2 regions of the Marinobacter albus genome follow, and region 1 is predicted to be linked to the other one. Evidence: riboswitches for the same ligand, from Rfam matches in the RefSeq annotation. Region 1 holds a riboswitch; the other holds the start of a gene.
The links. A riboswitch is a leader RNA that binds a small molecule or an ion and turns the genes downstream of it on or off. The one in region 1 is predicted to bind cobalamin.
Positions count from the first base shown of each region.

Region 2: linked by a shared signal. The riboswitch ahead of QQF73_RS11630 (ribonucleoside-diphosphate reductase subunit alpha) and the one ahead of QQF73_RS13260 (TonB-dependent receptor domain-containing protein) in region 1 are both predicted to bind cobalamin.

Region 1 is NZ_JASSQD010000002.1:372,505-383,723, reverse strand. It holds gene QQF73_RS13265 (cobalamin-binding protein) at 1-100, opposite strand, end outside; gene QQF73_RS13260 (TonB-dependent receptor domain-containing protein) at 155-2,017, opposite strand; cobalamin riboswitch at 2,152-2,369, opposite strand; gene cobD (threonine-phosphate decarboxylase CobD) at 2,385-3,413, opposite strand; gene cbiB (adenosylcobinamide-phosphate synthase CbiB) at 3,410-4,345, opposite strand; gene cobT (nicotinate-nucleotide--dimethylbenzimidazole phosphoribosyltransferase) at 4,472-5,527, shown strand; gene QQF73_RS13240 (histidine phosphatase family protein) at 5,531-6,157, shown strand; gene cobU (bifunctional adenosylcobinamide kinase/adenosylcobinamide-phosphate guanylyltransferase) at 6,154-6,699, opposite strand; gene QQF73_RS13230 (DUF294 nucleotidyltransferase-like domain-containing protein) at 6,854-8,731, shown strand; gene QQF73_RS13225 (3'-5' exonuclease) at 8,721-9,446, shown strand; gene msrB (peptide-methionine (R)-S-oxide reductase MsrB) at 9,443-10,618, opposite strand; gene QQF73_RS13215 (sensor histidine kinase) at 10,718-11,219, opposite strand, start outside.
Region 2 is NZ_JASSQD010000002.1:1,626-12,844, reverse strand. It holds gene urtD (urea ABC transporter ATP-binding protein UrtD) at 1-592, shown strand, start outside; gene urtE (urea ABC transporter ATP-binding subunit UrtE) at 595-1,284, shown strand; gene QQF73_RS11650 (aliphatic amidase) at 1,299-2,345, shown strand; gene QQF73_RS11645 (AAA family ATPase) at 2,361-3,404, shown strand; gene fmdA (formamidase) at 3,506-4,738, shown strand; gene QQF73_RS11635 (zinc ribbon domain-containing protein) at 4,744-5,097, shown strand; cobalamin riboswitch at 5,182-5,395, shown strand; gene QQF73_RS11630 (ribonucleoside-diphosphate reductase subunit alpha) at 5,506-8,283, shown strand; gene QQF73_RS11625 (ribonucleotide-diphosphate reductase subunit beta) at 8,315-9,388, shown strand; gene QQF73_RS11620 (hypothetical protein) at 9,696-10,037, shown strand; gene QQF73_RS11615 (hypothetical protein) at 10,134-10,595, shown strand; gene QQF73_RS11610 (hypothetical protein) at 10,690-11,219, shown strand, end outside.

The DNA of each region.
Region 1 (11,219 bases):
CGGTGTCGTCCACGGCGCAGACCTCGGCGCTGGTAAGCGCGGGCATTAGCCACGCCAGCAGCGCCAGTGTCGTTACCCTGAACCACCTGATGGTCAGCATGTATGGTTTCACCTATCGAGTCTGGCCAGCGGCCATGTTGTCATCCGGTCCGGATCAAAGCTCATACCGTATCGACGCCATCGCGGTTCGGCCAGCCGACAGGTACTGGCGGCCATCGAAACGCTCGGCGGTCGCGTAGGTCCGGTCGAACACGTCGGTAACACTCAGCTTGCCGGTCCAGTCCGGTGCAAAGCGCCAGATCGCGCGCAGGTCCAGTGTGCCATAGCCCGGCAGCCGCTTGGTGTTGGCCGCATCGTCGTAACGGTAGCCCTCGGCCACCAGGGTGCCGCCGAGGGTCCAGGTGTTGATATCACGATCGATGTCCAGTCGTGCGCCCTGCCCACTGCGACGGCGCAGCCGATTGTCGGTGCCGGCATCGCGGGCATCGGTCAGTGTCAGCGCCAGATGAGTCCGCCAGCCGCCCCGTTCGAAACCGGCCCCCAGCTCCAGGCCGCGGATCTCCGCCTCGTTCACGTTTTCCGGGCGTAGATTGCCCGCGCCATCGTCGGAGAGCGCAATCAGGTTATCAATGTCCAGTTGATACGCCGCCACGTCCCAGAACCAGTCCGGATAGCGCCCGCTGAAGCCCAACTCCACGGCGCTGCTTTCCTCGGGTTTCAGGTCGGGATTACCGGCGTAGGAGCCGCCGAAGGAGTAGGTTTCCAGGGGGTAATAGAGATCATTGAACGTGGGCGCACGGAACGAGGTGCCGTAACTGACCCGAATCCGGTGCGAACGGTCGAACGCGTGCCCGAGGGCGACCCCGCCGGTTTCCTCCCGCCCATAGGCTTCGTTGTCGTCGCCACGCAGACTGACCTGGACGTCGGTCGGCCCGAAATTCAGGCGCAGCTGACCGAAGAGCGCGGCGTTGTTCCGGCTGTTTTCGTCGAAGCCCGTGCTCGATTTGACCTCATCCGAGGAGAGCTCGCTGCCTAGGACCAGCTCATGCACGTCGCGGGTGAAGGTATTTTCCCAGCGCGCGGTGCGGGTGCGGGTGTTGAATACCGAATCGGCGAAGGCATCGTTCGCGGTTTCCTGCTCGTCCCGTGCCTCGTTCAGGTCAATGCGGGTGCGCCAGTAGTCGCTCAGCGGCGTGTCCAGGGAAAAACCAACCGCCCGGAGCGTGAAATCGGTGTTTCCGCCCTCAAACTCGGTGTTGCCCCGGGATTCGAACACCGACACTCCGGCTTCGCCGCCATTGGGCAGCGTATGGCTCAGGCGGGCGACACCCGCACTGTTGCGGAAACCGCGATCCTCGCCACCTTCGATCAGTTCGGTACCGTCGGTGTTCTTGTGTACGCCGCTCACACTGAAACTGGTGACACCATCGCCCAGGCTTACGCCCGCCGCCCCTTTGCGGGTATCAAAACTGCCACCACCGGCTTCAACCCAGCCGCGCGGGCCCGCTTCCGGCCTCAGGGTAAAGGCCTGGATCACACCGCCAACCGCATCCGCACCGTAAAGACTGCTGCGGGGGCCCCGCACAATCTCGACCCGCTCAATCAGCTCCTTGGGCACGAACTGCCAGGGCGCACCGCCGCTGGTTGCCGACCGGATCCGGATGCCATCGAGCAGCAGCACCGTGGAATCATTGGAGGTACCGCGGGTATACACACTGGTGTTCTTGCCGAACGCCCCGTTGGAGACCACCGTCACACCCGGCTGGCCCCGGAGCAGGTCCGCAAACTCATTCGGAGCCTGCTTTTCGACGGTGTCTTCATCCAGCACGGTCACTGACGACAGGCTTTCACCCACGGTTCGCGGGCCGAGGGTGGCGGTAACAACAATCGGATCAAGCTCGGTGGCATCGCCGGAAACGGAGGACTGTTCGGCCATTGCAAGACCGGAAACCAGGGGCAGGGAACTCAGGATAACGCCAGCCCCGACGTTGGGCAGACTGTCTTTCAGGAAACTCATAACCATACTCACTCACACGCCGCACGCACCCGTGCGGGGGATTCTTGTCGTGTTGCGCGGGGCAGGTCTGGCGGGTGGGTAAGAGTAGTCACGGGCCCGGGAGGCAGTTCACCCACCGCCGTCGCCCTCCGCAACGTCTGGTGTGTAGACAGGCCGGTCTCCGGGCTTATGAGCGGTGCGGCCAAGCGCACTGCGGTGATCGCCTTCCCATGCCTGGGCACAGTGGCGCACTCGATCACCGTTAACTCACATACCGTTGCGGGGGCAGCGCCGGACTCTCACCGGCTTCCCGTTTCACCCCTGCGATGTCGGCAAAACATCGCATCGGGGCACCTGAAAACGAGCGGCAAGGCTAGCAATCGGTCACTCACTGGTCAATGACAAATGACATGCCCTCGAGACCCCGGGCAAGTCTTTGCCAGTCCGATTCGGGCCCCGGGAGACCAAGCCGAAGCGCCGCCGGTCGGTCGAAATGCCGCACCAGAATGCCTTGCCGGGCCAGCTCCGCGTGCAGGTGACCGGCTCCGGGATGCGGGAGGTATCGGAACAGGAGCGTACCCTGGGTGCCGGGCAGGCCCAGTCCGGCCAGAAGTTCGCCCAGGCGCTGCGATGCCCCACGCAGGTGGCTTTCGGCGCTGTCTTGCCAACGGGTGTCCTGCAGCGCCCGAGCCATCAGGAAGCGGGCAGGTCCGCTGAGCGCCCATGGGCCAGTCACAACCCTGAGCCCCTCGCCGATGGCGGCGTCGGTCAGGACCGCACCGGCACGCACCCCCGCCAGGCCGAAAAACTTGCCAAGGGACTTGAGAACCACCAGCCCGGGCTGGCCTGACACGGCGGCAAGACTGGCACTGTCCCCCGCGGTCAGGAACGCCTCGTCGACAACGAGCCAGCCCCCCCGCGCCTGCAGACGCGCCAGCCAGCCCAGGAGCCGGTCGCGTTCAAGGCGTCGTCCGGTCGGATTATTGGGGTTGATCCAGACGACCACATCGAGCGCATCAAGCCAGTCATCACCGGCCGCCAGATCGGCATCGGTTACCGGCACCACGACGTGGCCCGCAGAGGCCCAGCAGTGGGCGTGTTCAGCGTAACCGGGCTCAGGCACACCGACCCGGCAGGCCCGACGCAGGCGGGGTAAGGCCTGTATCGCGGCCTGACTGCCGGGTACCGGGACACAGACTGATGTCGCGGGCGCGCCGCACCAGTCCCGAACCACAGCCTCCAGATCGTCGTTGTCCTCCGGCAGACGCTGCCAGACCGACGCGGGAATGTCCGGCACCGGCCAGCCCAGCGGATTGATGCCGGTGGACAGGTCCAGCCACTGATCGACCGGTCGGTTCCAGCGCCGGGCAGCCTCGGTGAGCCGGCCGCCATGGGCTAATCGAGACGGGTCGGTCACCACAGCACCTCCCGGGCGCCAACCAGCACAACCAGGGCAGCAAGCCAGAGCCCGACACCAAGATGAACCAATCGGATGGCATCACGAATGGTTCCGGCCTCTGGCTCGGCGCCGCTGCCCAGCCACGGGCGATCCTTGATTCCGGTGGCATAGGGCGCGGGGCCACCCAGCCGGACACCCAGAGCACCCGCACCGGCAGCCATGACCGGTCCGGCGTTCGGACTGTCCCAGAGCGGCGCCTGGGTACGCCAGCAGCGCCAGGCGCGGCGGGTGTTGCCAAGGCAGGCGTAGGTCAGTGCCGTCAACCGGGCGGGCACCCAGTTCATGGCATCGTCCAGTCGGGCGGCGCAGCGGCCGAACCGGCAAAATCGGGGGGTCCGATAGCCCCACATGGCATCAAGGGTATTGATCATCCGGTGCAGCACAACCCCGGGTACCCCGGCCACGAGAAACCAGAACAGACTGGCAAACACCGCATCCGCCCCATTCTCGAGCATCGATTCGGTGGCGGCAGCCGCCACCCCGCGTTCATCCAGCGCGGCCGCATCCCGGCTGACAATCCGGGCCACCTGTGTGCGAGCCTCGTCCAGCCGGTGTCCGGCCAGCGGGCGGGCGACGGCCAGACCGTGCTCGGCGAGACCACGCAACGACAACGCCAACCAGAGCGTGAGAACTTCCAGGACCAGCAAAAAGGCTGGCGACAGCATCCCGACCAGCAACCAGAGCGCCAGGGTAACGGGAACCACCAGAGCCAGCACCGCCAGGACACCCCGGCCAATGCCCGCCGGCCGGGACCGGTTGACCTGATGCTCAATCCAGCCGGCGAGTTGCCCAAAGCCGACCACCGGGTGCCAGCGCCGGGGCTCACCCAGCCACCGATCCAGCACCAGCGCTACAGCACACACCGCCACCGATTCCAACACACCGTCCAAAAATAGGGCTCCATAGCTCTCAGGTTCCGTCAGGAGCGACAGTCTACTCGACCCAAAGCCAACCTTGACACCGTTTCAGCCTCGGTGGAGTATCGGGCGCCTGTCTCACCCGACTGGAATCATGCCATGACCCTGCCCGACTGCTGGACCCGGCCTCTGCCCCGAACCGACGAACATTGCCGCGAACAGGCCCGCCAGAGGCAGTCTGTGCTGACCAAACCGCCCGGCTCCCTCGGCACGCTGGAGCAGATCGCGATTACCTTGAGCGGCCAGCAGGCAACCGCAACGCCGGCCGTCGACCGGGTTCACATCGCCGTCTTTGCCGGTGACCACGGTGTCTGTGCGGAGGGCATTTCTGCCTTCCCGCAAGCGGTGACGGCCCAGATGATTGCCAACTTTGCCCATGGCGGCGCCGCGATCAGCGTTATGGCACGGCACCTTGGCGCGTCACTGGAGGTGGTCAACCTGGGAACCGTGGGTGAGGTGCCAGACGGACTCAGCGGTGTGGTGGACGCGACCATCAGGCCGCAAACAGGGAACCTGGCCCAGGAACCGGCCATGACCGAAAGCGAGGTCGGCGCGGCCCTGACGGCAGGGGACCACGCCGCCCAGCGGGCGGCCGAGGCAGGAGCCCAACTGTTCATCGCCGGGGATATGGGCATTGGCAACACCACCGCAGCCACGGCGCTGGCCTGCTGCCTGCTGGGTCAGAATCCGGATGCGCTATCCGGGCCCGGTACCGGCCTCGATGCCCGGGGCGTCTGTCACAAGGCGGAGGTCATCAAACGGGCGCTGGGTCGGCACGGCGAGGACCAGTCGCCAATGGGCGCTCTCGCGTCGCTGGGGGGACTGGAAATTGCGGCCATAGCCGGCGCAATCCTGGGAGCCGCGGGCCGCCGGATTCCGGTGTTGATTGACGGCTACATTGTCTCTGTCGCAGCGTTGGTGGCGGTCCGTCAACAACCGGAACTCGGCCAGTGGCTGTATTTCGGACACCAATCCGCCGAGCCCGGCCATCGTCGGGTCCTCGATGCGCTGGCGTCCTCGCCCCTGCTATCGCTCGGGATGCGCCTGGGGGAAGGCAGTGGCGCGGCGGTGGCAGTTCCTCTGCTGCGTTCCGCCTGCGCCCTCCACAACGGCATGGCCAGCTTTGCCGATGCCGGCGTCAGTGACAGGAGCTAGATCATGACCCGGGACAGTCAGCAGCCAACCGCCGACACCTCGTTCCTCGACCTGATCCGCCACGGGGAACCCGAGGGCGGCCCCATGTTTCGTGGCAGCCAGGACGATCCCCTGAGTGAGACCGGCTGGAAACAGATGCGCGCTGCCATCTCCGACAGCGACTGCTGGGACGCGGTACTGACCTCCCCCCTGCAACGCTGCCGCCAGTTCGCCGAGGAAGTTGCCGATACCCGAAACCTGCCGCTCTTCGTGGAGCCGGATCTGCGGGAAGTGAGCTTTGGCGCCTGGGAAGGCCGGACCTCGCAGCAGATCCTGACCGAATACGGCGACCAGCTGAGCGCGTTCTGGGACGATCCGACGGCCATTACCCCGCCCGAAGGCGAGCCCATTGACGCGTTCTACCGGCGAGTGACCCGCGCCGGAGCGCTCTGGCAACGCCGGCTGGCCGGCCAGCGGATTCTGGTGGTTTGTCACGGCGGCGTGATCCGAATGTTGCTCGCAGATGTCCTGCACATTCCGCTGTCGCGCTCATTCGCGGGTTTTGCCGTCCCCTACGCCTGCCGAAGCCTGATCCGGTTCGACCGGAGCGAGCACGGACTGTTACGGAGCCTGCTTCGCCACGGCGGCTAGAATCCGGACCCTTTCAGGATCTGGGGCAAACCGGCCAGCGACAGCACCACACGGTGACAGCGGGCGGCCAACGCCTGGTTCAGCCAACCCAGCTCGTCGGCAAAACGTCGGGTCAGCGGGTCCATGCCAATCGTGCCCAACCCGACCTCGTTACTGACGATCGCGACCGGACCGGGGTAATTGGCCAGGCTGTTCAGAAACCGGGCACGCTCGGCGGCGAACACCTCTTCACCGGCAAACATCAGGTTACTGACCCACAGGCTCATGCAATCGATCAGCAGCCCGGGCGGGTGCGTTGACCGCGCCTGGGCCTGCAGGACCTCACCCAGGTGCAACGGTTCTTCAATCAACCCCCAGTGCCCGGGGCGACCGGCCCGGTGACGGTCGATCCGGGCGGCCATTTCGTCGTCGCCGGCGGTCGCTGTCGCGACATAGGTGACCCGGTCCCAGGCCGTCGCCACGGTTTCCGCCAGGGCGGTCTTGCCGGACCGGATTCCTCCCAATACTAGAGTGTGGTCCGTCGCCTGCGTTCCTGTGTTCATACTGCGGATTCCTTCGAAGCATCGGTCATCGTTCGCGAAATCATGTCACGGAGCCCGGTTTCAAAACCAGACGTTTTACCGGATGGTTACTGTTTGCCCCCCCTGCTATATTCGATAACCAAACCATTGCCTTAGCCAGTTATCAGGGAGCGTCATGCAGGCCGAGCTCATCGACATTCGCAATCACCTCGCCAACTTTCCGCCCTTTGACGAGATGTCCGAGGAATTGCTGGACCGGGTTGTGTCCAGCATTGAGGTGGAATACTTTCGCGCCGGGAGCCCCATTCTCGAGTTCGGCAGCCCCAATCACTGGCTGTACTACATTCGCAGTGGGGCCGTGGAGATTTTCCGGCGTTCCGGCGAACTCTACAATCGCATCACCGAGGGCGACATCTTCGGCCAGTTTGGCCTGTTGATGCATCAGAAGGTCCGCTTTCCGGCCAAAGCCCTGGAAGACACCCTGGTCTATCGAATCCCGGAAGAAACCTTTCGGTTCCTGTTCGAAGCCGATGACAACTTCGCCGATTTCGTGGAGGTCGAGGATAAATCACGCCTGCGCTCGGCCCTGTCCCGCCGGGAGAAGTCCAACGAACTGATGACCTCCCGGGTGACCCGGCTGATCTCCCGGGAGCCGATTTCCGCCCCGTGCACCGTACGCCTGCAGGAAGCGGCCCGGATCATGACCGACCACGGCGTTTCCGCCCTGCTGTTAATGGAAGACCACGGCGATCACCCGCGTCTCAAAGGCATCATTACCGATCGCGACCTCCGAACCCGCGCGGTGACCGAAGCCCTGCCTTCGGAAACCCCCGTCTGTGAAATCATGTCCGAAGACCTGATCACCATCCGCGCCAGCGCCTTCATCTTCGAGGCCATGCTCACCATGCTGCACAACAACGTGCACCACCTGCCGGTGATGGACAAGAGAGAGGTCCGCGGGGTGATCGCCCTGGCCGACATCGTCAAGTACGAGAGCCAGAGCAGCCTGTACCTGGTGAGCAACATCTACCACCAGCAGGATGTGGCCGGCCTGAAAAAGGTCAGCCGGGATGTGCCCGACAGCTTCGTCCGCATGGTCAACGAAGACGCCAACTCGCACATGGTCGGCAGTGCCATGGCCGGCATCGGACGCAGTTTCACCCAGCGCCTTCTGGAGCTGGGGGAAGAGAAACTTGGACCGCCCCCGGTTCCCTACTGTTTCATGGCCCTCGGTTCCATGGCCCGGGACGAACAGCTGGTGGTGACCGACCAGGACAACGCCATGATCCTGGACGACAGCTTCGTGCCGGATGAGCACGACGATTACTTCCGGGCCCTGGCCAAATTCGTCAGCGATGGCCTGGCCGAGTGCGGCTACAGCTACTGTACCGGCGACATCATGGCCACCAACCAGAAATGGCGCCAACCCCTCAGCGTGTGGAAACAGTATTTCACCGACTGGATTGAGAATCCCAAGGCCGAGGCCCTGCTGAACAGCAATATTTTCTTCGACCTGGACGGTATCTATGGCAAGACCGACTTTGCCGAAGAACTCAAGACCCTGGTGGCCGAGAAGGCCAGCAACAGCCAGCGTTTCCTGACCATGCTGGCCCGCAATGCCCTGAACCGGACGCCGCCGATCGGGTTCTTCCGAAGCTTTGTGCTGGAGGAAGGTGGCCAGCAGCGCAAGACCTTCAACCTCAAGCGTCGGGGTACTGCTCCGCTGTCTGACCTGATCCGGGTTCATGCCCTGGCCTGCGGGTCCCGGGCCCAGAATTCCTTCGAGCGGCTCAAGGCGATTGGCAAGACCAAGCTCATCCTCGACGACGACCTTGGTAACCTGCGCGATGCCCTGGAGTTCATCGCCATCGTCCGGATCCGCCACCAGGCCCTCGCCATCGAGGAGGGCCGTGAGCCGGACAACAACGTGCGACCGGAGGACCTGTCACCGTTCGAGCGCAGCCACCTGAAAGATGCCTTCCAGGTGGTAAGCAACGCCCAGAAATTCCTTCGATTCCGCTACAACGCGGGGGTGGGCCGGAATGTCCAGTAAACCCGTCAGCGATACAACGGACCCTGGCAACTGGCCCGAACGATACCGGGCGCTGGCACAGGACGCGCGCAACCCACTGCTCAAGGAATTCTATGAGGCCGGGTGCGTGGCGCCGGATACGCCCCTGGCAGACGTGCCGATGGTGGCCCTGGATTTTGAGACCACCGGTCTGGACCCGAGTCAGCACTCAATCGTCAGCGTGGGAATGGTGCCCTTCTCCCTGAACGGGATTCAGCTGGGCGCCGCCCGGCACTGGGTGGTTCGCCCGAAACTCCCCCTGCACCAGGCCTCGGTCGAGATTCATGGCATTACCCACGCCGACATCGCTCACGCGCCGGACCTCTCGGAAATTCTGGAATGGATTTTCGACTTGCTGAAGGGGCGGGTTCCGGTGGTGCACTACCGCAACATTGAGCGCCAGTTTATGGACGTTGCCCTGAAATGGCGGTTGGGGGAAGGCATCCAGTTTCCCGTGCTGGACACCATGGCCATCGAAGCGCACATCTACCCGGAGCGGCATCCGTCCCGGTGGCAGCGACTGCTGGGCAAGCGACCAATCTCGATCCGGCTCAGCGACAGCCGCTCCCGGTACGGGCTTCCTCACTACGCGGCCCATAATGCCCTGATCGACGCCATCGCGACGGCGGAGCTGCTACAGGCGCAGATTCACCACCACTTCAGCCCGCAAACGCCGATCAGGGAACTCTGGCTCTAAATGTTCTGGCCGTCGGTCACCTCGTCGATGTACTCGCCGTAGCCACGGGCCTCCATTTCTTCCAGCGGGATGAATTCGAGGGCCGCCGAGTTCATGCAATAGCGCAGACCGGTCGGTGCCGGGCCGTCATCGAACACATGCCCCAGGTGCGAATCGGCATAGCGGCTGCGAATCTCGGTGCGGGTGCTGAAGAAGGATTTGTCCTCCCGCTCGACCACAGCGTCGTTGCTGATTGGCCGGGTGAAGCTGGGCCAGCCAGTGCCCGACTTGTACTTGTCCCGGGAGGAAAACAGCGGTTCACCGGAGACAATGTCCACATACAGCCCCGGTTGCTTGTTATCCCAGTAGCGGTTGTTGAACGCGCGCTCGGTGCCGTCCTCCTGGGTAACCTCGTACTGGATATCCGTGAGGCGTTGCTTGAGTGCCGCCTGGTCCGGCTTCACAAAGCTTTCCGGATCAAAGCCATCGCCCGCCTTGCCGGCCTTCATCGCGCCCGGCTGAAACCGGGAGAAATCCAGCTCGTAGTCCTCGCCATACACCTTCTCGATGAACTGGTAGCGGCCGGAATTGAACGTGTAGAAGTTGTAGCGCAGGGGATTCTTCTTGTAGTAGTCCTGGTGATACTTCTCTGCCGGGTAAAAGGCGTCCAGCGGCACGATCTCGATAACGACCGGCTTGTCATATACACCGGACGCCTGAAGCTCGGCCTTGGCGGCTTCTGCCAGACGCTTCTGCTCCGCATCGTGATAGAAGATGGCCGGACGATACTGTTTGCCCCGGTCCACGAACTGGCCATTGGCATCGGTCGGATCCATTATGCGCCAGAGTCCCTGCAGCAACCCTGCGTAGGTCATCTGATCCGGATCGTAATACACCTGTACGGCCTCGGTATGGCCGGTGGAACCGGACGACACCTGCTTGTACGTCGGATTCGCCTCGTCACCCCCAGCATAGCCGGATACGGCTTCCACCACACCCGGGATTTTTTCGTAGCCGGCCTCCACACACCAGAAGCAGCCACCGGCAAAAGTCGCGACGGCCAGATCCGGATTATCCGGTGCATATTCGCTGGTTTGCGCGGCGTGCTTGTCCGCCGTGGCGTAGGCCGCAAACAGTGCGCCCGCAGAGCCGATAACCAGAGCGGTGGCAATTCCTATCATCTTGCGTTTCATTGGAAGTCTCCTGTGAATGATTCCATGCTGCCAGCGTATCGCCGTGGCTTCACGAAAACGTTCAAAGACTATTACGAATCTATAACGGCGCGGATTTATTCATTGCCCGGGCAGCCAGACCCGGAATTCGGCGCCGGCCGAGGCTCCGTTCTGTACCGAGATGCGGCCTTTCTGGAGTTCCGCCATGCGTTGGGCAATGGCCAGCCCCAGCCCGGCATGGCCCGTACGGGCAGCGCCCGAGGCCTGGTAGAAGGGTTCAAACAGGTGCTCCAGGTCGTCGGCGTCGATGCCGGGGCCGGCGTCGGTGACGGCAATGCAGGCACCCCCGTCGCTGCGTTCCACGGCCAGGGTGACGCGGCTGTCCGCCGGGGCGTGACCTATCGCGTTGCTGATCAGGTTGTCGAGGATACGTTCGGTCATGGCAATGTCTGCGTTCACCATCACCGCGTCGGCGCCGACAATCTCGAGGGATACCGCCGCGCGCTCCGCCTCGGGCTGGTGTTTCTGGACCACGTCGTGGACCAGCTCGGCAATCATGCAGGGTTCCGGAGCGGGCTGCTTTTCCCGGGCCTCGAGGGCCGCCAGCTCGAACAGTTCATCT
Region 2 (11,219 bases), 370 kb from region 1:
CCTGATCTGCGGCAAGACGAAGGCTACCTCCGGGTCCATCAAGTTTGCCGGCAAGGAGCTCACCAGGCTCAAGGAGCACCAGATTGTCCATTCCGGCGTGGGTCGGAAATTCCAGACCCCCTCGGTGTTCGAGGACCTGACCGTGTTCGAGAACCTGGAGCTGTCATTTCCAAAGGGCCACAGCGTCGGCGGGGCGCTGGCGTTCAAGCGCGATCCGGCGGTGATCGAGGCGGTGGAAGAGGTGGCAGCGACCATCTTTCTTACCGATGCCCTGAACGAGCCGGCGGCGTCCCTCAGCCACGGCCAGAAGCAGTGGCTGGAGATTGGCATGCTGCTGATCCAGAAGCCGGACCTGCTGATGTTGGATGAGCCGGTGGCCGGCATGTCCGTGGCCGAGCGCAAGAAAACCGCCGAGCTGCTCAAGGTGATCACCAAGGATCACACGGTGCTGGTGATCGAGCATGACATGCAGTTTGTCGGCGACATCGCCGACCGGGTCACCGTCATGCATCAGGGCAAGGTTCTCTCGGAAGGGTCCATCGAGCACGTGAAATCGGACCCGAAAGTCATCGAAGTCTACCTGGGGCACTGATCATGCTGAGCGTAAAACATCATTCGGTGGCCTATGGCCAAAGCACCATCATCGACGACCTGAACCTCGATGTGGCAAAGAATGAAATCGTGGCCGTGGTCGGCCGCAACGGTATGGGCAAGACCACGCTGATGAAATCCCTGGTGGGGATGACGCCCACCAGGGGCGGCGAAGTCAGCCTGGACGGTACCGATCTGTCCAGCCTGAAGAGCTTCCAGCGGGTGCGCGCCGGTATCGGTTTCGTACCCCAGGGGCGGATGATCTTTCCCACCCTGACAGTGCGGGAAAACATCGAGACCGGTCTGGCCGCGGTGGGCGAGAAGAAGGTGCCGGAGGACCTGTACGAGCTGTTCCCGGTGCTCAAGGAAATGCAGAACCGCCGGGGAGGCAACCTGTCCGGCGGCCAGCAGCAACAGCTGGCCATCGCACGCGCCCTGGCTACCCGCCCCAAGGTGCTGCTGCTCGACGAACCCACCGAGGGCATCCAGCCCAACATCATCAAGGACATCGCCCAGACCCTGCGGCGCATCCGCGATGAGCGGGGCCTGTCGATTGTGGTGTCGGAGCAGGTATTGAGCTTCGTGATGGATGCGGCCGACCGGATTCTGGTGATCGAGAAGGGCGCCATCGTGCACGAAGAGAGCCGGGCGGAAGCGGACCAGGACAAGATTGCCAGCTATCTGGCGGTGTAACGAGGAGTAGAGTAATGAGACACGGTGATATTTCCAGCAGCAACGACACCGTCGGCGTGGCGGTGGTGAACTACAAGATGCCCCGGCTGCACACCAGGGACGATGTGCTAGCCAACGCCCGCCAGATCGCGGACATGATCAAGGGCATGAAGGTGGGCCTGCCGGGCATGGACCTGGTGGTGTTCCCGGAATACAGCACCATGGGCATCATGTACGACAACGACGAGATGATGGAAACCGCGGCCACCGTGCCCGGCGACGAGACCGCCATCTTTTCCGCCGCCTGTCGCGAGGCCAACACCTGGGGGGTGTTCTCCCTGACCGGCGAGCGCCACGAGGAACACCCGAAAAAGGCGCCCTACAATACCCTGGTGCTGATCAACAACGAGGGCGAGATCGTCCAGAAATACCGAAAGTGCATTCCCTGGTGCCCCATCGAGGGCTGGTATCCCGGCGACACCACCTACGTCACCGAGGGCCCCAAGGGCATGAAGATCAGCCTGATCATCTGCGACGACGGCAACTACCCGGAAATCTGGCGCGACTGCGCCATGAAGGGCGCGGAGCTGATCGTGCGCTGCCAGGGCTACATGTACCCGGCCAAGGAACAGCAGATCATGATGGCCAAGAGCATGGCCTGGGCCAACAACTGCTACGTGGCCGTGGCCAACGCCTCCGGTTTTGACGGCGTGTATTCCTACTTCGGCCACTCGGCACTCATCGGCTTTGACGGCCGCACCCTCGGTGAGTGCGGCGAGGAGGACATGGGTGTTCAGTACGCCCAGCTCTCGGTGAGCCAGATCCGCGACGCCCGTACCAACGACCAGTCCCAGAACCACCTGTTCAAGCTGCTGCACCGGGGCTACACCGGCGTGCATGCCTCCGGTGACGGTGACAAGGGCGTGGCCGACTGCCCGTTCGAGTTCTACCGCACCTGGGTGATGGATGCCCAGAAGGCGCAGGAAAACGTGGAGGCGATGACCCGCAAGACCGTCGGTACCGCCGAGTGCCCGGTCGGGGAGCTGCCGTTCAACGGCAAGGAAAAATCCGCAGGGGCCTGAGCCCGGGAGGCACTGATGCCGTTTATCAACGAACGGCTGGAAGCCAACCGGGAGTCCATAGTAAAGAACCGGGCCCCTTCAGGCCCGGTTCGTGTTTCCCGGTTCCGCTTCGAGCCAGTGGCCGTGATGGCCCGCCTTCGGGACAACATCGTCGGCCAGGACCACGCCCTCACCGCCATGGAAGCCATGCTGGTGCGGGTGAAGGCCGACATCGGCGAGGACAACCGGCCGCTGGCGGTGCACCTGTTCCTGGGGCCCACCGGCGTCGGCAAGACCGAAACCGTGCGCCTGATCGCCGAGGCCATTCACAGCAGCCGCGATGGTTTGTGTCGCATCGACATGAACACTCTGGCCCAGGAGCATTACGCCGCCGCGCTCACCGGTGCACCGCCGGGGTATGTGGGCAGCAAGGAAGGCCACAGCCTGTTCGACCTGGACAAGGTGCAGGGCTCGTTCAGCAAACCCGGCATTGTGCTGTTCGATGAGATTGAAAAGGCCAGCAAGGAAGTGGTCCGCACCCTGCTCAACGTGCTGGACACCGGCCGGCTGGTGTTTCCCTCCGGTAACCGCGAGATCGATTTCCGCAACACCCTGATTTTCATGACCAGCAACGCCGGGGCCCTGGAGGCCGAGGCGTACGAACAGCGTTACCGGCGGGGCTGGCGGCGCTGGCTCGGGTTATCGCCCGGCAACGGCGAGGGTATTCGCGATGCCGCCTTGCGCCGCCACTTTGACCCGGAATTCCTCAATCGGATCGACCAGATCCTCACCTTCAATCCTCTGACCGAGAACTGGCTGGAGGCCCTGCTGGACATCGAGCTGGCGGGCCTCAATCGCCGCCTGTCGAAAAAACACGCGGAGCTGAGCCTGTCGCCGGAACTGCGCACCGAACTCTGCCGCGGCTACGACGCCCGCTATGGCGCCCGGGAGTTGCTGCGAGTATTTCGCCAGCGTCTGGAGCCGGCGCTGGCCCGGGCGTTGCTGACCTATCCGCACTGTCACCGGTTCGAGGCTTCGCTGGAGGGCAGGGCCGTCACGGTTCACCAATACGTCGAATGACGTAGGTACCGGGGGCATTTCGCGAATACCTCCCCGGCACCGGATTTCGGATAGTAAAGCCGTTACCTAAACGTGTAAGCCAAGACCAAGGAGCGCCCGTTATGGCTGAAACCATAATCAAGATTGATCTGAACAAGTCGGCCTATGAGAACGACAAAATCCACAACCGCTGGCACCCGGACATTCCGCTGGTGGCCACCGTCAAACCCGGCGACGATTTCATCGTCGAGTGCTACGACTGGACCGGCGGCCAGATCAAGAACGACGACAGCGCCGACGACGTGCGAGATGTGGACCTCAGCCAGGTGCACTTCCTGTCTGGCCCGATCGGGGTTGAGGGCGCGGAGCCCGGCGACCTGCTGGAAGTGGACATTCTCGATATCGGCACCTTCGAAGAGAGCCAGTGGGGCTTCAACGGCTTCTTTTCCAAGCAGAACGGCGGTGGCTTCCTGACCGAACACTTCCCGGAGGCCCAGAAATCCATCTGGGACTTCAACGGCATGTTCACCAAATCCCGCCACATTCCGAATGTGGAATTCGCGGGCCTGATTCACCCGGGCCTGATCGGCTGCCTGCCCTCCAAGGAACTGCTGGAAACCTGGAACAAGCGGGAAGCCGGCCTGGTGGCCACCGACCCGGAGCGGGTGCCCGAGCTGGCCACCCTGCCCTACGGCGAGACCGCCCACATGGGCCAGATGCGCGGCGAACAGGCCAAGGCCGCCGGCGCGGAAGCCGCCCGGACCGTACCGCCCCGTGAGCACGGCGGTAACTGCGACATCAAGGATCTGTCCCGGGGTTCCAAGGTGTACTTCCCGGTGTACGTGGACGGCGCGGGCCTCTCCGTGGGCGACCTGCACTTCAGCCAGGGCGACGGTGAGATCACCTTCTGTGGCGCCATCGAGATGGCCGGCTGGATCCACCTGCGGGTGAACCTGATCAAGGACGGCGTCAAGAAATACGGCATCAAGAACCCGGTGTTCAAGCCCAGCCCTATCAAGCCCCGCTACGACGACTACGTGATCTTCGAAGGCATCTCGGTGGACGAAGACGGCGGCCAGCATTACCTCGACGTGCACGTGGCCTACCGCCAGGCCTGCCTGAACGCCATCGAGTACATGACCAAGTTCGGTTACACCAAGGCCCAGGCCTACGCGATCCTCGGCTGTGCGCCGGTGGAAGGCCACATCAGCGGCGTGGTGGATATCCCGAACGCCTGCGCCACGCTCTGGCTGCCAACCGGCATCTTCGACTTCGACATCAACCCGTCGGCCGATGGCCCCCAGAAGAAAGTCAGTGGCGGCATGGACGTACCCCTGTCGAAAGATAAGGAGTAACCGCCATGCCCGTGTATGACTACAAGTGCCGCGAGCACGGCCTGTTCAACACACTTGCCACCATGGACGACGCCGCCAAGCCGGCGGAATGCCCCACCTGCAAGGTGTTGTCGCCCCGAGTGATTGTGTTGCCACCGCACATTGCGGCCATGGACCCGGCCAACCGGGCGGCCCAGGACCGGAACGAAAAATCCCGGCATGAGCCGGTGTTTTCCACCGCTGACCGCCGGGCCCACGACCAGGAACACAGCCGCAGTTGCGGTTGTGGTTCCCCGAAGCCTGGCAAGTCGATGCTGTTCTACACCGCCGACGGGAAGAAAATGTTCCCCTCCATGCGGCCCTGGATGATCAGCCACTGACGTTCAGTACAGAGTCTGTCACGTGTTTGGCCCCTTCGGGGGCCTTTTTTGTTGCCCCGCCTTGTTCCGTCTGAATATCGTGTATATAGTGTTTTCATCCTTGGTTAACTACCAGATGTTGTTTTTTTGAGCATCTCGGTATCGGGAATCCGGTGAGAATCCGGAACTGACGCGCAGCGGTATTGGAGAACGAGCGTGGCATGAAGACACTGGCGCAAGCCGGGAAGTCGCCACGCGAGGCCGAATCGAACGATTCATGCTCCTGAGTCCGAAGACCTGCCAGGGATACAACTGCACCTTCGCGTCTTAAGGTGAGCAGATCGGTAGTGCCTGCCCGTCCCCCGGGCAAGGTGCGCCCCTGCGTACGCGAAGGTGAAAGGAACCCAACGCGTATTCAGGAGTACAGACATGTCCACCTCTGCCCTGGCTGCACCCCAGCCGTCCGCCCCAACTGAAACCGAATCCCTGCAGGTCATCAAACGCAACGGCACCCTCGTGGGTTTCAATCCGTCCAAGATAACCGTCGCCGTGACCAAGGCATTTCTGGCGGTGGAAGGCGACAAGGCCGCCGGCTCGGCCCGCATCAACGACGCCGTGCACCGGGTCACCGAGCAGGTTATCCAGGCCATCGGCCGGCGCCTGAAAGCCGGCGGCAAGGTTCACATCGAAGACATCCAGGACCAGGTGGAGCTGGCGCTGATGCGGGCCGAGGAACAGAAAGTCGCCCGCGCCTACGTGCTCTACCGGGAAGACCACGCCCGGCAGCGTGCCCACCATCATCCGATGGAAGCCCACCCGCACCTGACCGTGAAAAAAGCCGGTGGCGAGATCGCCCCGCTGGACCTGGGCCGCATGAAACTGCAGGTGGAGCAGGCGGCTACCGGCCTGGACGGCATCGATGGCGACTCCCTGGTAGAGGACGCCCTGACCAACCTGTACGACGGCATTGCCGAGGAAGATGTGCTGTCGGCGCTGGTGATGACCGCCCGCGGGCGCATCGAACAGGAGCCGGACTACAGCGCCGTCACCGCCCGGCTGTTGCTGGAGCAGCTACGGCTGGAGAACGCCTCGGCCCTGAACTTGTCCACAGAGCTGCCACTGGCGGAAATTTATCCACAGGCCCTGAGAGCCTTCATCGCCGCCGGCATCCGCTACGAGCTGCTGGACGAAGCGCTGGCGGCCTTTGATCTGGAGCGCCTGGGCACCGCCCTGAAACCGGAGCGGGACCGGCAGTTCGGCTTCCTTGGCCTGCAGACCCTGTACGACCGTTACTTCCTGCACTGGAACAAGGCCCGCCTGGAACTGCCGCAAGTGTTCTTCATGCGCGTGGCCATGGGCCTGGCGCTGCGCGAGGATGACCCGAACACCCGCGCCATCGAGTTCTACAATCTTTTGTCCTCGTTCGATTACATGGCCAGCACGCCCACGCTGTTCAACAGCGGCACCCGGCATTCCCAGCTGTCCTCCTGCTACCTGACCACCGTGGGAGATGACCTCGAAGATATCTACGGGGCTATTCGCGACAACGCCATGCTCTCGAAATGGGCCGGTGGCCTGGGCAACGACTGGACTCCGGTGCGCTCCCTCGGGGCTCACATCAAAGGCACCAACGGCCAGAGCCAGGGTGTGGTGCCGTTCCTGAAAGTGGTCAACGACACCGCCGTGGCCGTGAACCAGGGGGGCAAACGCAAGGGCGCGGTGTGCGCCTATCTGGAAAGCTGGCACCTGGACATCGAGGAATTCCTGGAACTGCGCAAGAACACCGGTGACGAACGCCGCCGCACCCACGACATGAACACCGCCAACTGGGTACCGGACCTGCTGATTGAGCGCATGCGCGAGGACCGGGACTGGACCCTGTTCTCTCCCAGCGACGTGCCGGACCTGCACGACCTCTACGGTAACGAGTTCCGGGAGCGCTACGAGCATTACGAGGCGCTGGCGGAGCAGGGCGAAATCAGGCTGTTCAAGACACTTCCCGCCAAGCAGCTCTGGCGCAAGATGCTGACCGTGCTGTTCGAGACCGGCCACCCCTGGATCACCTTCAAGGACCCCTGCAACCTGCGCTCGCCCCAGCAGCATAAGGGCGTGGTGCACAGCTCCAACCTGTGTACCGAGATCACCCTGAACACCAGTGCGGACGAGATTGCCGTGTGCAACCTGGGCTCGGTGAACCTGGCCGCCCACATCGAGAACGGAGAGCTGGACGTGCAGCGGCTGGAGCGCACGGTGACCACCGCCGTGCGTATGCTCGATAACGTCATCGACATCAACTACTACGCGGTGCCCCAGGCGAAGAACTCCAACCTCAAGCATCGGCCGGTGGGCCTGGGCCTGATGGGCTTTCAGGACGCGCTCTACCAGCTGGGCCTGCCCTATACCAGCCCGGAAGCGGTGGCCTTTGCCGACGTCGCCATGGAGCAGCTCAGCTACTTCGCCATCCGTGCCTCCGCCACGCTGGCGGGTGAGCGAGGTGCCTATGAGAGCTACGAAGGTTCACTGTGGCAGCAGGGCATTCTGCCCATCGATTCCATCAGCCTGCTGAAACAGGCCCGCCGGGAAGGGGACCTGTCCGTGGATACCAGCGCCCGCCTGGACTGGACCCCGGTGCGCGAGCTGATCGCCCAACACGGCATGCGCAACAGCAACGTGATGGCCATCGCGCCCACGGCGACCATCTCCAACATCGTGGGCGTGTCCCAGTCCATCGAGCCGGCGTACCAGAACCTGTTCGTGAAATCGAACCTCTCGGGCGAGTTCACGGTGGTGAATCCGTCGCTGGTCCGCGACCTCAAGGTCGAGGGCCTGTGGGACAACGTGATGGTCAACGATCTGAAATACTTCGACGGCTCGGTGCAGCAGATCGACCGCATCCCGGCCGAACTCAAGGCCCGCTACGCCACCGCGTTCGAGATTGACGCCCGCTGGCTGGTGGAAGCCGCCGCCCGCCGCCAGAAATGGCTGGACCAGGCCCAGAGCCTGAACCTGTACATGGCCGAACCCAGCGGCAAGAAGCTGGATGCCCTGTACCAGCTGGCGTGGGAGAGGGGCCTGAAAACCACCTATTACCTGCGCTCGCTGGGTGCCACCGGGGCCGAGAAAACCGCGCCCGTATCAGCGCCTTCTATGGCACCCCAGCCCCAGGTATGCAGCATCGACGACCCTGACTGCGAAGCTTGTCAGTAACCACTTACTTTCAATTTAAGAGGCACAGACCATGCTCGACTGGGACGACGAACCAGCAACCACCAGCACGCCGGCCGCTCATGCCGGCGCCAACCCCAACGCACCGGCGCCGGTCAACGCGGACGACAAGCGCGTGGTCAACGGCGAGACGGACATCAACCAGCTCGCCCCGTTCAAGTATCCCTGGGCCTGGGAATACTTCATGAACGCCAACAAGAACCACTGGACCCCGCTGGACGTGAACATGGCCCAGGACGTTCACGACTACCACCACCGGCTGACCGCGCCGGAAAAGCACGTGTACGAGAACGTGCTGGCCTACCTCACCACCTCCGACATCCTGGCCATGCGCAACATCGGCCTGGCGGTGATGGAGAAGATGAGCGCGCCGGAACTCCAGATCTACCAGGCCCGGCAGGTGTACGAAGAGGCCATGCACACCTGGGCCTACCAGCACTGCATCGAAACCCTGAACCTGGACCAGAGCGAGATCTATAACCGCTACCGGGTGGTGCCAGCCATCAACGGCAAGATCCAGATCGCCAACCGCCGGCTGGACGCGGCCATGCGCCCGGACATGAACCTGCGCAACAGGGATGACCTGCAGGAATTCATCATGTCCTACCTATTCTTCGCGGCGGTGTTCGAAGGCACCTGGTTCTACAACGGCTTTAGCCCCATCTTCGCCCTGCAGCGCCGCGGCCTCATGCGCGGTACCGGTGAACAGCTGCAGTACATCCTGCGGGATGAAGCCATGCACTTCTCCTTCGGCCTGAAAGTGGTGAACCAGATCGTGGAGGAGGAAAACATCCGCTTCGACCCGAAAGCCGTGCGCGAGATGTGGAACGAATCCGAAGCCGCCGAAACCAACTACGCCAACTACATCCTGCGCGACCCGATCCTCGGCTACTCTGCCGAGTACCACAGCGAACAGTTCCGCTTCGTGGCCAACCGCCGCGCCCGCACCGTGGGCCTGGACGAGCCGTTCCCGGGCGCGAGGAATGTATCACCCTGGCTGGATGAGCAGGCCACCCTGCGCAAGGAAAAGAACTTCTTCGAGACCCGGGTGATCGAGTACCAGACCGGGGCTCAGCTGGAGTGGTAAGCCCGCCCGAACGGCCGGAGTTATACGAACGCGTTCGCAAAAGTCCGGCGAACTCTCGCGCAAAACCTGTAACTCTCTGATACGGTTAAGGTAGTGGATTTGAAGGTCTGGAATTATACGCCCTGAAACGCAAGGGTTCGTGCGTTGCGAGGGGCGTATAACTCCGGCGGTAGCCGTTATAGGTTCTGGTAACGTACTGGTTTAATGGCGGTTTATGAAATCAGACAGGCGGCTAAAACTGGAATTATACGAATGCGTGTTATACGAACGGGTTCGTTGAATACGCTGTTAAATGGGGGAGAAAACTATGAATCTTGAGGTGTTACAGCACATTGTGCGAAATGAGCCTGAACGAATTGAGTCTTTAGCCAACGAGAATGGCTTGGACGCATCGGCATCAGTTGGCGTGGCCGAGTTCTTGGCGGGCAACGATGGAGATGTTTCGTTGCTGTCCTCGAAGCAGCAATACCATTACGACAATGCGATAGAGCCACTACTCGAAAATGTGCCATGTGACGGGGTGTTCGGCGATGACACATGCACAGGGAATGGTGTCATTGATGATGAGTCGCTATTGGGTTGTTACCTCGAAGACAATTTCCTCTGTCAGCACTGCCGATTTGACTCTGATCGGATAAAGGCCGAGTGACATTTAACCAATCGCTCAAGTACGTTCCCGGCCTGGCGGCCGTCCACCGGACGACCCTGACGGGCCGCCGCTTAGCTTTGCGTTAGAGGTTTAAATATGCGGCACGATCCTGCTCGGACGACGCCGGTCGGTCTATCCAAGTACGCGAAAGAGTTTCTTGATTGCGCTCTCGCGGCAGATGAAACCATAGGCGAGCGCCCCGGCTATGAGATAATCGCGCCGGTACCGGTCATGTACCTCATAGGACATGCGATCGAGCTTTCGCTGAAGGCTTTCTTGTCCTCCAAAAACATTTCTCTCTCGGATTTAGCGTCTAAGAGATATGGTCACGACCTTGTTAAATGTTACGACAAGGCATGCGAGCTCGGCCTTCGCGATCTAGTTGCTTTCGAGTCTGGGGAAGTTGAGGGAATGAGAGTTCTCAACAAACTGTATTGCACAAAGCAGCTCAACTACATTGTGACCGGTGAAAAGATATTCCCTGTTTTCGGTCCGATTCAAAGTTTCGCAGAGCGCCTTCTTGGCGTGGTTGGTCCTGAAGTTGGCTTCCAAGGGTAGTTGCTCTAACCAGTGCAGGCGCTGCGACGCCCATTTCATCGCGCCTTCGGCTTCATTCCATGGGCGCGCGTTACTTTTAAGAGGGAGCTGAAGTTTGTCAGTAAGTGATATGAGTTTTGAGAGATGGACGTCTAGAGAATCGTCAACCTGGACATTTCAAGTCTTTCAGAAGTACAACCGCGAGTTAAGCCGGATGTACATTTCACACATTGCGGCAAATGAATTTATTTATAGGAATTTAGGGAAAAATGCCCAGTGGGAAGATCCAGTATCAAAGCATTTTAAGTTTAGAGATGAAACACACGAGCACACCTTCGGCAGCATCAAAGGGTGGTCGGATTCATTCAATGATTTTGATAACTGGACTAATTTGAATTCAGTAATGGCTATGAGTTCAAATCTAGAAACTTATCTTTCGACCGTTATCAAACTTGCCCTAGAATCAGATGTTGGCGTCTTGTTCGGTGCAAAGAGACGCATCGATGGAATTGAGATTATTAAACATGGTAGGTCGCAGCCATTTGATTTTGAGGACAAGATAGTTTCTTGCACAAAAGGTGAATGGGGAAGCAGAGTTAACGCATTTAAAAAAATATTTGGGCAGGCTCCCGAGGTTCTGGAATC